One region of the Cytobacillus sp. IB215665 genome, then DNA from elsewhere that is predicted to be linked to it. Evidence: riboswitches for the same ligand, from Rfam matches in the RefSeq annotation. Region 1 holds a riboswitch; each other region holds the start of a gene.
The links. A riboswitch is a leader RNA that binds a small molecule or an ion and turns the genes downstream of it on or off. The one in region 1 is predicted to bind S-adenosylmethionine.
Positions count from the first base shown of each region.

Region 2: it holds a riboswitch for S-adenosylmethionine, as region 1 does, so the genes downstream of both, SLH52_RS19155 (methionine biosynthesis PLP-dependent protein) here and metK (methionine adenosyltransferase) in region 1, are expected to answer to the same signal.
Region 3: it holds a riboswitch for S-adenosylmethionine, as region 1 does, so the genes downstream of both, SLH52_RS12305 (methionine ABC transporter ATP-binding protein) here and metK (methionine adenosyltransferase) in region 1, are expected to answer to the same signal.
Region 4: it holds a riboswitch for S-adenosylmethionine, as region 1 does, so the genes downstream of both, mtnK (S-methyl-5-thioribose kinase) here and metK (methionine adenosyltransferase) in region 1, are expected to answer to the same signal.

Region 1 is NZ_JAXBME010000021.1:49,630-52,817, forward strand. Features, by position in the region: gene pckA (phosphoenolpyruvate carboxykinase (ATP)) at 1-1,497, opposite strand, end outside; SAM riboswitch class I at 1,733-1,879, shown strand; gene metK (methionine adenosyltransferase) at 2,044-3,188, shown strand, end outside.
Region 2 is NZ_JAXBME010000019.1:72,629-75,816, forward strand. Features, by position in the region: gene SLH52_RS19145 (response regulator transcription factor) at 1-291, opposite strand, end outside; gene SLH52_RS19150 (sensor histidine kinase) at 294-1,400, opposite strand; SAM riboswitch class I at 1,683-1,801, shown strand; gene SLH52_RS19155 (methionine biosynthesis PLP-dependent protein) at 1,957-3,081, shown strand; gene metC (cystathionine beta-lyase) at 3,074-3,188, shown strand, end outside.
Region 3 is NZ_JAXBME010000009.1:8,775-11,962, reverse strand. Features, by position in the region: gene SLH52_RS12310 (O-acetylhomoserine aminocarboxypropyltransferase/cysteine synthase family protein) at 1-1,171, shown strand, start outside; SAM riboswitch class I at 1,326-1,434, shown strand; gene SLH52_RS12305 (methionine ABC transporter ATP-binding protein) at 1,819-2,844, shown strand; gene SLH52_RS12300 (methionine ABC transporter permease) at 2,837-3,188, shown strand, end outside.
Region 4 is NZ_JAXBME010000006.1:122,240-125,427, reverse strand. Features, by position in the region: gene SLH52_RS10425 (methylthioribulose 1-phosphate dehydratase) at 467-1,099, opposite strand; SAM riboswitch class I at 1,395-1,557, shown strand; gene mtnK (S-methyl-5-thioribose kinase) at 1,650-2,849, shown strand; gene mtnA (S-methyl-5-thioribose-1-phosphate isomerase) at 2,846-3,188, shown strand, end outside.

The DNA.
Region 1 (3,188 bases):
TGCTTTATCAACGTATTCTTGTTGATTTGCCCATGTTTTTATTGGCTGTAGTACATCATCAGGTACACCGGGAACATGTAATGGTATTTCTAAACCAAATATACCTTCTTTTATTGTTTCAACATTGGTTAATTCTCCTTCTAAAGCAGAACGTACCATTGAACGAGTAAATTCAAGTTTCATTCGGTTACCTACACCATATTCTCCACCAGTCCAGCCTGTATTCACAAGGTATACTTGAGCACCATGTTCATCAATCTTATCACCTAACATTTTTGCATAACGTGTAGCTGGCAATGGTAAGAATGGTGAACCAAAGCAAGTTGAAAATGTAGCTTGTGGAGAAGTGATTCCTCGCTCTGTTCCAGCAAGCTTACTCGTATACCCACTTAGAAAATGGTACATTGCTTGTTCCTTCGATAGTTTACTAATAGGAGGTAAAACACCGAAAGCATCAGCTGTTAAAAAAATGATCGTATTAGGGTGACTTGCAATGCTAGGAAAAATGATATTATCGATTGCTTGTATAGGGTAAGCAGCTCGAGTGTTTTCTGTTAGAGAAGAATTGTCATAATCAGGGTTTCTTGAGCAATCATCAACGATGACATTTTCTAGTACTGAACCGAATCGAATCGCATCGTAAATCTGTGGTTCCTTCTCTCGGGATAAGTTTATACACTTGGCGTAACAGCCACCCTCTATATTAAACACTCCATTTGCTGACCATCCATGTTCATCGTCCCCTATTAACCGTCTGTTCGCATCAGCTGAAAGGGTTGTTTTTCCCGTTCCTGATAACCCGAAGAATAAAGCGACATCTCCTTCTTGACCAATATTGGCTGAACAATGCATGGATAAAATCTCTTTTTCAGGGAGAAGGTAGTTCATGACAGAAAATATTGATTTTTTCATCTCACCTGCATACTCTGTTCCACCTATAAGCACTGTGCGTTTTTCAAATGAAATAATAATAAATGTTTCCGATCTTGTTCCATCAATTGCAGGGTCTGCTTTGAAATTTGGCGCAGAAATGACAGTGAAGTCAGCGGTATGCGATTGTAATTCCTCCTCAGTAGGACGAATAAATAGCTGATGTGCAAATAAATTGTGCCATGCATATTCATTAATCACTTGAATAGGAAGTTGATATTTTTTATCAGCACCTGCGAACCCATTAAATACATAAATTTCATCTTTGTTAGCTAAATAATCGAGTACTTTATTATAGAGATTGTCAAATGATTCCTGTGAAATAGGCTGATTTACTGTTCCCCAATCTATTTTACCTCTTGTAGATGGCTCATCTACAATATATTTATCTTTTGGTGATCGTCCAGTATATTTTCCTGTTGTAGATAGTATGGCACCTGAAGAAGTTAAAGTGCCTTCTTTTCTATTTAACACACTTTCAACGAGAGTAGGGACGGATAAATTGTGTAATGTATTTTTACGAGCTAGTAAACTTGATAATTCGCATGATACACTAACAGAATTCATGATCAAAACCTTCCTTTACGTTTTAATAATGTCGTTAACAATTCATAACTTAAAAATAGTATAACACATTAACTCAAATAGTCTATACTATTTATAATTATTTTATACTGGATTCAACATAATCGTACCATTCTTTGTAAAAGATACATAACGATAATTTAATGAACAATTCAGCTCTTAACTATGTTGACATGATACTGTTTACTACGTTAATATATTGTGTTGAACGGATACTCTCTTATCCCGAGCTGGTGGAGGGACAGGCCCTATGAAGCCCAGCAACCATCACTATATTTTCAGATTATGAGAAAATAATCTGCTTTGTTCTTAATTGTGATAAGGTGCTAACCTGGTGCAAGGCACTTGTCTTGAACGATAAGAGTGAAAGGCGTGAATCGAGTATGTCAAACCTTTCCTCATGATTTGTAGGAGAGGTTTTATTTATTTCCAGTAAAAAGTTTGAAATTTTGGAAAGTAATATGGGAATGAGTTCCGTTTCAAAATATAACTATATGAAGTAGTTTGCTTCATAAAGGAGGAAAAGCTATGACAAAAAAACGTCACTTATTTACTTCTGAATCTGTAACTGAAGGTCACCCTGATAAAATTTGTGACCAAATATCAGATTCCATTCTTGATGCTATCTTAACAAATGACCCTAACGCTCGTGTTGCATGCGAAACGACCGTGACAACAGGGATGGCCTTGGTTGCTGGGGAAATTACTACATCGACGTATGTTGATATTCCTAAGATCGTACGTGAAACTGTACGGACCATCGGCTACACACGTGCAAAATATGGTTTTGATTCAGAAACCTGTGCGGTATTAACATCTATTGATGAGCAATCGCCTGACATTGCAATGGGTGTCGATCAAGCACTTGAAGCTCGTGAAGGGTCAATGACAGATGAAGAGATAGATGCAATTGGAGCTGGTGACCAGGGCTTAATGTTCGGATATGCTTGTAATGAAACAAAAGAATTAATGCCGTTACCAATCTCATTAGCTCATAAATTGGCACAACGCTTAACAAAGGTAAGAAAAGAAGAAATTCTTCCATATTTACGACCAGATGGTAAGACCCAAGTAACTGTTGAGTATGATGAAAATAATAAACCAGTTCGCATAGATACGATTGTAATTTCTACTCAACATCACCCAGAGATCACATTAGAACAAATTCAACGAAACATTAAGGAGCATGTTATAAGCCATGTTGTTCCTAAAGAATTGATTGATGCTGATACAAAATACTTTATAAATCCGACAGGTCGATTTGTAATAGGTGGTCCACAAGGAGACGCCGGATTAACAGGGCGCAAAATAATTGTTGATACGTATGGAGGATATGCCCGTCACGGAGGGGGAGCATTCTCTGGTAAGGATCCTACAAAAGTTGATCGATCAGCTGCATATGCTGCACGTTATGTTGCAAAGAATTTGGTGGCAGCTGGCTTAGCTGATAAGTTGGAAGTTCAGTTAGCATATGCAATCGGGGTCGCACAGCCTGTATCCATTTCAGTAAATACATTCGAAACAGGTAAGGTTGCTGATGAAGTTTTAGTTGACCTCATTCGTAATAATTTTGACTTACGTCCAGCTGGGATTATAAATATGCTTGATTTACGACGTCCAATTTATAAGCAAACAGCAGCATATGGACATTTTGGACGTACTGATGTTGATCT
Region 2 (3,188 bases), on a different contig from region 1:
ACCGTCTTTTAGTGCTTGCATTGCGTATTCATCATCATTAAACGTAGTTAATATTAATATTTTTACTTGTGGCCATCGCTGTTTAATTATTCTAGTAGCTTCGAGACCATTCATTTCGGGCATTCGTATATCCATTACAACAACGTCAACCAAATGCTTCTCCAATTGTTCAATTGCCTCATGGCCATTTCCAGCTTGAGCCACTACTTGAAATTGGTCTTCTTGTTCAATCATCATGACAAGTCCCTGCCTAACAATTGCCTGGTCTTCTACTACAATAATGTTATACATATTTATATAACCTCCTTTGCATATACAGGAAATGATCCTTTAACTACAAAATGAGACTCTGTTTGATTGAAGTTTATATCCCCATTTAGCTCTTCAACACGTTTCCGCATGTTACTTAGTCCAAATCCTATAGTAAAAGATTCAGTTTTAAAAATCTTATTCGTCACTTCAAAATAAAGATCTCCAACAGCTGATTTACCAATTGTTACAAATACTTCACGAGATTGTGCATGACGCATCGCATTTGTTAGTGCCTCTTGTATAACTCTATATAAAGTAACGCTTTGTTGATTGGATAAGCTCACAGATAAAGCTCCTTGTTTTGTCGTAAAATGCACGAGTATATGACTCTCTGATTCTAACTTTCTAATTAATTGAAGCACTGACGACAGACCTTCAAATTCCTCATCTTTTAGTGTTTTAACCGCATGCCTCGTTTCTTCTAAACTTTCACGAACAAGTTCTTTCAAAATTCCATATTCCTGTCGTTTTTCTTTCATCGAAAGTATTTCGATTTGCATAAGCAATGCTGTTAATTTATGACCGACCGAATCATGAATCTCACGAGCAATTCCTGTTCTTTCTTCTAATCGAGCTGCCCGTTCATTTCGTAAACTAATGCGTTTTAGATTTCGATATTCACCTAAAAGCTCCTCATACATGTCTTGTTTATAATTGGTCTCCGTCATTTTTTTATTTAACAAAATACTCAAATAATAACAAAATATGAGTATAACAACTAATTCAATATTTATAGCATTAGTAAAAATCAGCAGCATACCCATTAAACCGACACTAACAACTGAAAATAGTTGATATTGCTTTTGTGATAATAATGAAATAGCATCTATCGTTATATACAAAAATAGTAATTTACTAAATGTATTTTCGTCTTGAATAAACAAAACACTCGAAACAAACAACATGCAAAGAAGCAGAAAATAGAATATTATCTTTTTTTTAACAATAGGGATGAAAAAGAAACAGACGAACGACAAAGCACAAACCAAAATGGATATGTACCACCTTGTTGAATGAGATACTTCTACATAGAGAAACCCTCCCCACAAAGCTGAAAAAGTAGTCAACCTTATTAAAAAGGTTTTCATATATAACACACCACCTGCATACAATTTACCTAATTATTTTCTGTAGTTTTTATCCTTGTTGAACATAGTATATATTGATCATACCATTTTTTAACTTATAAAAAAATTCTAAAAATATCTTGCAAAACAGTCAAATCTATTGTAAATTTATATGCAATCAATATTTAATACATTAACTCATTCAACTTAAAAATGAATCAGGTGGTAAATGTATCCCACGTGATCCGGTAGCTCCTTCTTTTAGAGGTAGGAGTCTTAAAAACTAAGATAAATAAACAATTCATCTTATCAAGAGAGGTGGAGGGACTGGCCCTTTGAAACCTCAGCAACCAGCCATATTTATGGTCAGGTGCTAAATCCAGCAAGCGAAATGTATATACTTTTCGCTTGGAAGATAAGGAGAGCTGATGATTAAACTCAAAGCCTTCTTATCAGAAGGTTTTTTTTATTACTCTTTTATAGATTTATAAGTCCGTACTTAACGTTCTAAAACTACCACAAAACTTTACCACTTTAAACAAGTATAGAAAATCAATTGAAATGAGGAGGAATTTATATGACGAAAATAAATATCGAAACAGCATGTGCCCAAATTGGAAACAGAAGTGAAAATATTACTGGGACGGTCAATCCACCTGTCTATTTGTCAACAGCCTACCGTCACACAGGTATAGGTGAGTCTACAGGGTATGATTACATTCGAACGGGTAATCCAACTCGACAAATTGTCGAACAGGCAATAGCACAGCTTGAGGAAGGTGATCAAGGCTTTGCTTGTAGTTCAGGTATGGCTGCGATTCAAACAGTTTTAGCTCTCTTTGAGCAGGGAGATGAGCTGATCGTTACACATGATTTGTACGGAGGAACATACCGGTTATTTGAAGAATCTTTTCGAAGAAATGGCTTTACTTTTCACTATGCTGATTTTAGTAACATAAATGCTATAGAAGAATTAATAAATAGCAATACGAAAGCGTTATTTATAGAAACTCCAACAAATCCACTTATGCAAGAGGTTGACTTAAAAATTGCAGCAAAGGTTGCAAAGGAAAATGATTTGTTATTAATCGTGGACAATACATTTTATACTCCACTGCTACAAAAACCTATAACTCAAGGGGCAGACATTGTCATCCATAGCGCAACAAAATACTTGGGGGGTCATAACGATGTGCTAGCAGGGTTAATTGTTTCAAAAGGAGATGAGCTATCTGCTCAACTTGGTAATTACCATAACGCAATTGGTGCTGTGTTATCACCTTTTGATTCATGGTTACTCATCCGTGGAATGAAAACTCTCCATTTACGTCTAAAACAGCATGAAGAAAATGCAAAAAAAATTGCTTCATTTTTGAAAGCGCATGAAGATATTGTAGAAATCTATTATCCACAGCGTGGTGGCATGTTGTCGTTTAAAATACGAAATGAAAAATGGGTTAATCCATTTTTACAAAACTTACGCCTTATCACTTTCGCTGAAAGCCTTGGTGGTGTTGAAAGCTTCATCACCTATCCAGCTACACAAACACATGCAGATATACCTGAAGAAATAAGAGTTGCAAACGGAATTTGCAATCGCTTATTAAGATTCTCAATTGGTATCGAGAATGCTGATGATCTCATAGATGATCTTACATCAGCATTAAAAGCAGCTAAGGAAGGGGTGAACACATATGTCTAATTCATTTTCTGATCAAACTAAGCTACTTCATAATAAGCATAAAGTAGATCCTCATACAGGTGCAGTAAGTGTTGCGATTCAGCATGCATCAACATTTCATCAAGCTG
Region 3 (3,188 bases), on a different contig from region 1:
AGCTAATCTGTTCTCACTCCAAGAAGAAGGATATATATACTCAAGAATACACAACCCTACTGTAACTGTTTTAGAAGAAAGAGTAGCATTGTTAGAAGGTGGAATTGGTGGGTTAGCATTATCAAGTGGAATGGCTGCTATAACGACTGCAATTCTTAATCTAGCAGGAGCAAATGATGAAATTGTTGCTGCATCTACTTTATATGGTGGAACGTATAATCTATTAGCTAATACATTGCCGAAATATGGTATAACTACTCACTTCGTTGACCCTTCCAAACCTGAAAATTTTGCAAAGGCAATTTCTTCGAAAACAAAAGCGATATTTGCTGAAACAATTGGTAATCCAAGCTTACACGTATTGGATATTGAGAAGGTTGCTTCAATAGCTCACGAAGCTGGAATTCCGCTAATCATTGATAATACATTTGCTACTCCTTATCTATGTAGACCGATTGACTTTGGTGCTGACATTGTCATTCATTCTGCTACTAAGTGGCTTTTAGGAAATGGAACGACTTTAGGTGGAATAATCGTTGATGGAGGCAAATTCAATTGGAATTCTGAGAAGTTTCCAGACTTTATTACCCCTGACCCAAGCTATAATAATCTTATATATGCAGAAGCACTTGGAGAAAGTGCATATATCGTCAAAGCTAGGGTGCAATTATTAAGAGATTTAGGTGCCTCATTAAGTCCGTTTAATGCTTATCAATTTAACCTTGGCCTAGAGACATTACATGTACGGATGAAAGAGCATGTTAATAATGCTATGAAAGTCGTTGAATATTTAGCGAAACACCCGGCTGTAGAGTGGGTTTTGTATCCTGATCATAAAGATCATCCTGCAAAAGAACTTGCTAAAAAATATTTACCAAAAGGTAGTGGGTCCATCGTCGTGTTCGGCATAAAAGGAGGGAGAGAAGCAGGTGCTAAAGTAATTAATCATGTGAAACTATGGTCGCATGTAGCAAACGTAGGTGACGCTAAAAGCTTGATTATCCATCCGGCAAGTACAACACATCAACAATTAAGTAGCGAGGGCTTAAAATCTTCAGGTGTAACAGAAGATTTAATAAGGTTGTCAGTTGGAATTGAGAATATTGACGACCTATTAGAAGACTTAGAGCAAGCAATAGAAACTGCGACAGGACTAACTTCAAGCAAATAATATAGGGTGAATCGATTTGTGTTTTGGCTGTAAATTCCATAAAGATATTCATTGACACATATAAATGAGCGTGATAGAATCACAATTGTACTTTTTAAAAGAGATTAATTTTGAAATGTAATTATAAAAATGAATAAAAAAACATTGATATATACTCTTATCAAGAGAGGTGGAGGGATGTGCCCTATGAAGCCCGGCAACCATCAACGGTGAAGTTGAAATGGTGCCAATTCACACGAAGCGTATGCTTCGATAGATGAGAGAAAGGAATATAATTAAGCCTTTCTGCTCACATGTGCGGAAAGGCTTTTTAATTTTGTTGTTAAGCTTTTCTATTAGGTTGATTACGCATTAAATGTTGCTGTTCGTACAAAAATATAAACATATATTCATTTTGTATTCGTAATATCTTATCTTTTACACATGCTGTCTTCATAATGATTGTTGTTGTTCTTCGTATGAAGAAGTTAACAAAGTATACGAAAAGAGCCTTTTATAAAAAACAATGATAATGGATAAAACGATTGTCTAGCTGCTAGAAGAGCTAATATCTCCATACTAACAAAAATATGGAAGATCGTTTAGTTTGCAACATAAAACATACTAAACATATATGAATAATATGATTAAGGAAGTAGGTGAGCCTTTTGATAAAACTATCTGGGGTAAAAAAAGTATATCAATCTCAAGAAGGAGAAGTAGTTGCTGTAGATAATGTCAATTTGAATATTGCTAAGGGTGAAATATTTGGCATTATTGGTTACAGTGGTGCAGGAAAAAGTACACTCATTCGTTTGTTAAACCAGCTTGAAGCAGCAACAGAAGGAACAATTACGATCAATAATTATGAAATGACCTCTATTAAAGGGGATGAGTTACGTAAATCACGACAAGAAATTAGTATGATCTTTCAGCATTTTAATTTGCTTTGGTCAAGAACTGTACGGGAGAATATATCCTTTCCATTAGAAATTGCTGGCATTCGAAAAAAAGAACGATTGAAGAGGGTGGATGAGCTAATCAAGCTAGTAGGGTTGGGGGGAAGAGAAAATGCGTATCCTTCACAACTAAGTGGTGGCCAAAAGCAGCGAGTTGGAATAGCTCGTGCTTTAGCAAATCGCCCGAAGGTATTATTATGTGATGAAGCAACCTCAGCACTTGATCCACAAACAACAGACTCGATTCTTGAGTTGCTTGTGGATATTAATAAAAAGCTAGGTCTCACAATTGTGTTAATTACTCATGAAATGCATGTGATTCGTAAAATATGTCATCGTGTAGCTGTAATGGAAAATGGCAGCATTGTTGAACAAGGTGAAGTTTTATCGGTGTTTCAGCAACCGAAAGCTCCAATAACTAAGAAGTTTGTTAAGCAAATTACAGAACCAGAAGAAGCGACAGAAACAATTGAGCATATTTTAGAAAGCTACCCTGAAGGTAAAGTTATTAAGCTGTTGTTTGTTGGGGATGATGCTGAACAACCTTTAATAGCAGAATTAATCCGCCAGTTTAAAATTGGCATCAATATTATACAAGGAAAGATCTCGCATACACAGCACGGTGCATATGGCACATTGTTTATTCATATGACAGGAACCGATGAAGAGATAAACCGCTCGATCACATATATAAAGGAAAAACATGTGGCAGTGGAGGTGATACAGCATGGTTAGTCAACTATTTGTAAATGTTAATTGGGAAAAAATGTCGGAAGCAACATTTGAAACTTTATATATGACTGTGACATCGGTGATTGCAACATTTGTTTTTGGTGTTATATTAGGGCTCTTACTTTTTTTAACATCGAAGGACAACCTATTGGAACATAAGTTGGTTAATACAATCATCAGCAGTTTTGTAAACATTTTTCGTTCTATACCATTCATTATTTTAATCATTTTATTAATTCCGTTAACAAAATTCATGCTTGGGACAATTAGAGGAGCAAATGCCGCTTTACCTGCTCTCGTAATTGGAGCAGCACCTTTCTACGCAAGAATGGTAGAAATTGCATTGC
Region 4 (3,188 bases), on a different contig from region 1:
AATATAAATATCTAGAATTAGTTCCTGTTTCTGTGCTTTTTTGTCCTGTTTTTTGAACATGCATATATGCTAATGCAATTATTATATATGATAGTCTAAATTACGACAAGAAACACAACATATAAAACACATTTTTTATAGAAAAAAATAGCAAATTGCAAGAAAAAAAACCTTCCATCAAATCTTTTACTACGGATGTTTTCGCAAAGGTTGTTGTTTTTTCGTACGAATAAATATAAACATCATTTCTTCAGAACACAGATGCCTAAACATATAAAAACACTTTTTTATTGGTACTAATTTATTATAAATAGAACAAAGTTTACAAAGCCTTTATAAAAGGTTTACATTTGAGTAAAACCATCTTTCTCTTCTAGTATAGGGACTATAGCAATAAAGTTTATGAAAATAGCCTTTACTATCTATACGAACATATACGTGAAAGGTTTCAACAATTTAAATATACTTATGATAATATTTTAATATCTCTTTTTAATTGTAGTAGTTTTAGGTGGTAACTAAACAAAAATTCGTAGGCTTCTAGTAATTTTTTTGCTTCAAATACGCTTTTTCCCCACACTGTAATACCATGATTTCTTATGAGCACAGCACCTTTGTCAGATGTAACGTAAGTACTTAATGAATCTGCTAACAACTGGATATATGCATCATTTCTTATAATTGGTATTGAAATTTCTGCATCTTCTTCCCATTCATCGAATGCTTTGATCATTTCTTGCCCATGAAAAGTCACTTGTCCTTGATCTCCATATAGTTCTGATATAACATTATTATCTACCGTATGTATGTGTATACAACAGACTGCATTTGATTGTTTATACACTGCGAGATGAAGTGGAGTTTCTGCTGAAGGATGTAATTTGGTACTACTCGTAGGGTGTCCTTGTTCATCTACTAATAAAAAATCATCCTTTGTACGCTGCCGTTTGTCCTTTCCACTTACCGAAATGAGAAATGTTAACGGAGAATCACTTGCTTTGATTGAGAGATTGCCACTCGTTGCATAAAACCAATCTCTTGAACCTAATTCATCTTTTAAGCTAGCTAATTCATCCCATTTTTCTTGAAAAACGGTCATTTTATCACCTCGAAATATTTTTCATTTAAATTATGACTTCTTTTTCTCCTTCATATCATTCGTGTTATTTATTGTAAAATCCTGCTCATAACATCGTTTAATACTTTAACAATTAGTGACAATTAAATTTTCAATTTTAAATAAGTTTATTTAATTTATTAAAACTACACTTAAGTTTCATATTTATTAAACATTTGAAAAAGTTATTGACAAAGAAAATCACATATTGTTATGATACTTTTCAAACAAACAAATTTATGGATCGTAATTACACACGTAAATTTTATAAGTTAGTCTCTTATCAAGAGTTGGCTGAGGGATTTGGCCCTATGAAGCCCAGCAACCGACCGTAATACCATCATGAGGATGGGGCGTGTAAGCTAACGCCAGAACTTCTAAGTTCTTCAAAGGCACGGTGCTAATTCCAACAGGAAGCAAGACTTTCTGAAAGATAAGAGGTAGAAGTTCGTTCTTCAAGCCTCTTTCGTTTAATAAGAAAGAGGCTTTTTCTAGTTAACATTTACAAAATAACGCTTTTTTGGAGGTATTTATGAGTTCAAATCAAAGTACTTATCAACCGCTAACGGAAAAAAGTGCAATTTCTTTAGCCCAAAGGTTAACACTTTTTCATGAGCAATCATTGTTAACATGTAAGGAAATTGGGGATGGAAACTTAAACCTTGTCTTTCGAGTAGTCGATGAGCGTAACAACAAAGGAATCATAATAAAGCAGGCATTACCATATGCAAAAGTTATTGGTGAAAGCTGGCCGCTTACTTTAAAGCGCGCAACAATTGAAAGCCATGCGCTACTTACCTTTGCAAGCTATTGTCCAGAGTATATTCCAAAGGTTTACTATACCGATGACAAGTTGTCAATTACTGTGATGGAAGATTTATCTCATCTAGACATCGTGAGAAAAGGGTTCATCAATAACAAGTTATATCCATCTCTCTCAACCCATATCGGTACTTTTTTAGCAACAACATTATTTTTTACTTCTGATTATGCTTTAGGACCGGAAAAGAAAAAGCAATTACAAAAACAGTTTGTCAATCCCGAGCTATGCAGAATAACAGAGGATCTCATATTTACCGACCCTTTCTTTAATCATGACACAAACAACTATGAAATAGAATTACAAGAAAATATTCAAGCTATTTGGAATGACTCTTTCTTAAAGCTTGAAGTCGCAAAATTAAAAAAAATATTTTTAACGCAAGGTGATGGTATTATTCATGGAGATTTGCACACTGGAAGTATCATTGCCAATGAGGAAGAGACTAAGATCATTGACACTGAATTTGCCTTCTGTGGACCTATAGGGTTTGATATTGGCTTATTTTTCGCAAACCTTATTTTACAAATCTTATCTCGACCAGATAATGAAAGAAGCTACTTATACAATTGTATTGAAGGTACATGGGACACTTTCACCACAACCTTTGTTAAACTATGGAAAAACCATAGCATTGAGGCATTCACTGAGGTTGGAGGTTTCGTTGAGCACATTTTAACACAAGCATATGCAGACGCAATTGGTTTTGCTGGATGTGAAATTATTCGCCGTACGATTGGCTTAGCACATGTGGAGGATTTAGATCGTATTACTCCTCATGAGAGAAAGATTCAAGTTAAGTCGACTGCTTTACAAGTCGGTAGAACACTTATTGTAAATCGCCACAGTCTTACTAATACTTCAGAAATTCAAGATGTTATTCAACATACTGAAAGGAGATTTGTAAGATGAGGCAAGTCTCAACTCTTCCTTTATCGGTAGAATGGAAAGACCATTTCATCAAAATTTTAGACCAACAACAGCTACCACTTGATACAATTTTTATAAATTTAACTACACTAGAAGACGTTTATCATGCTATTGCTTCGCTAAAAGTTAGAGGTGCACCTGCAATTGGCATCGTGGCAGCTTTTGGATTAGTGCTAGCTGCACAAAGCTATCATATACATAGTCTAGTAGATTTCAAAGCTAGGCTTGGCAAAGATCGTAACTATTTAGTAAGTTCTCGACCAACAGCTGTTAATCTAAGTTGGGCATTAGACCGACTCATTAATTCCATTAAACAAGCGA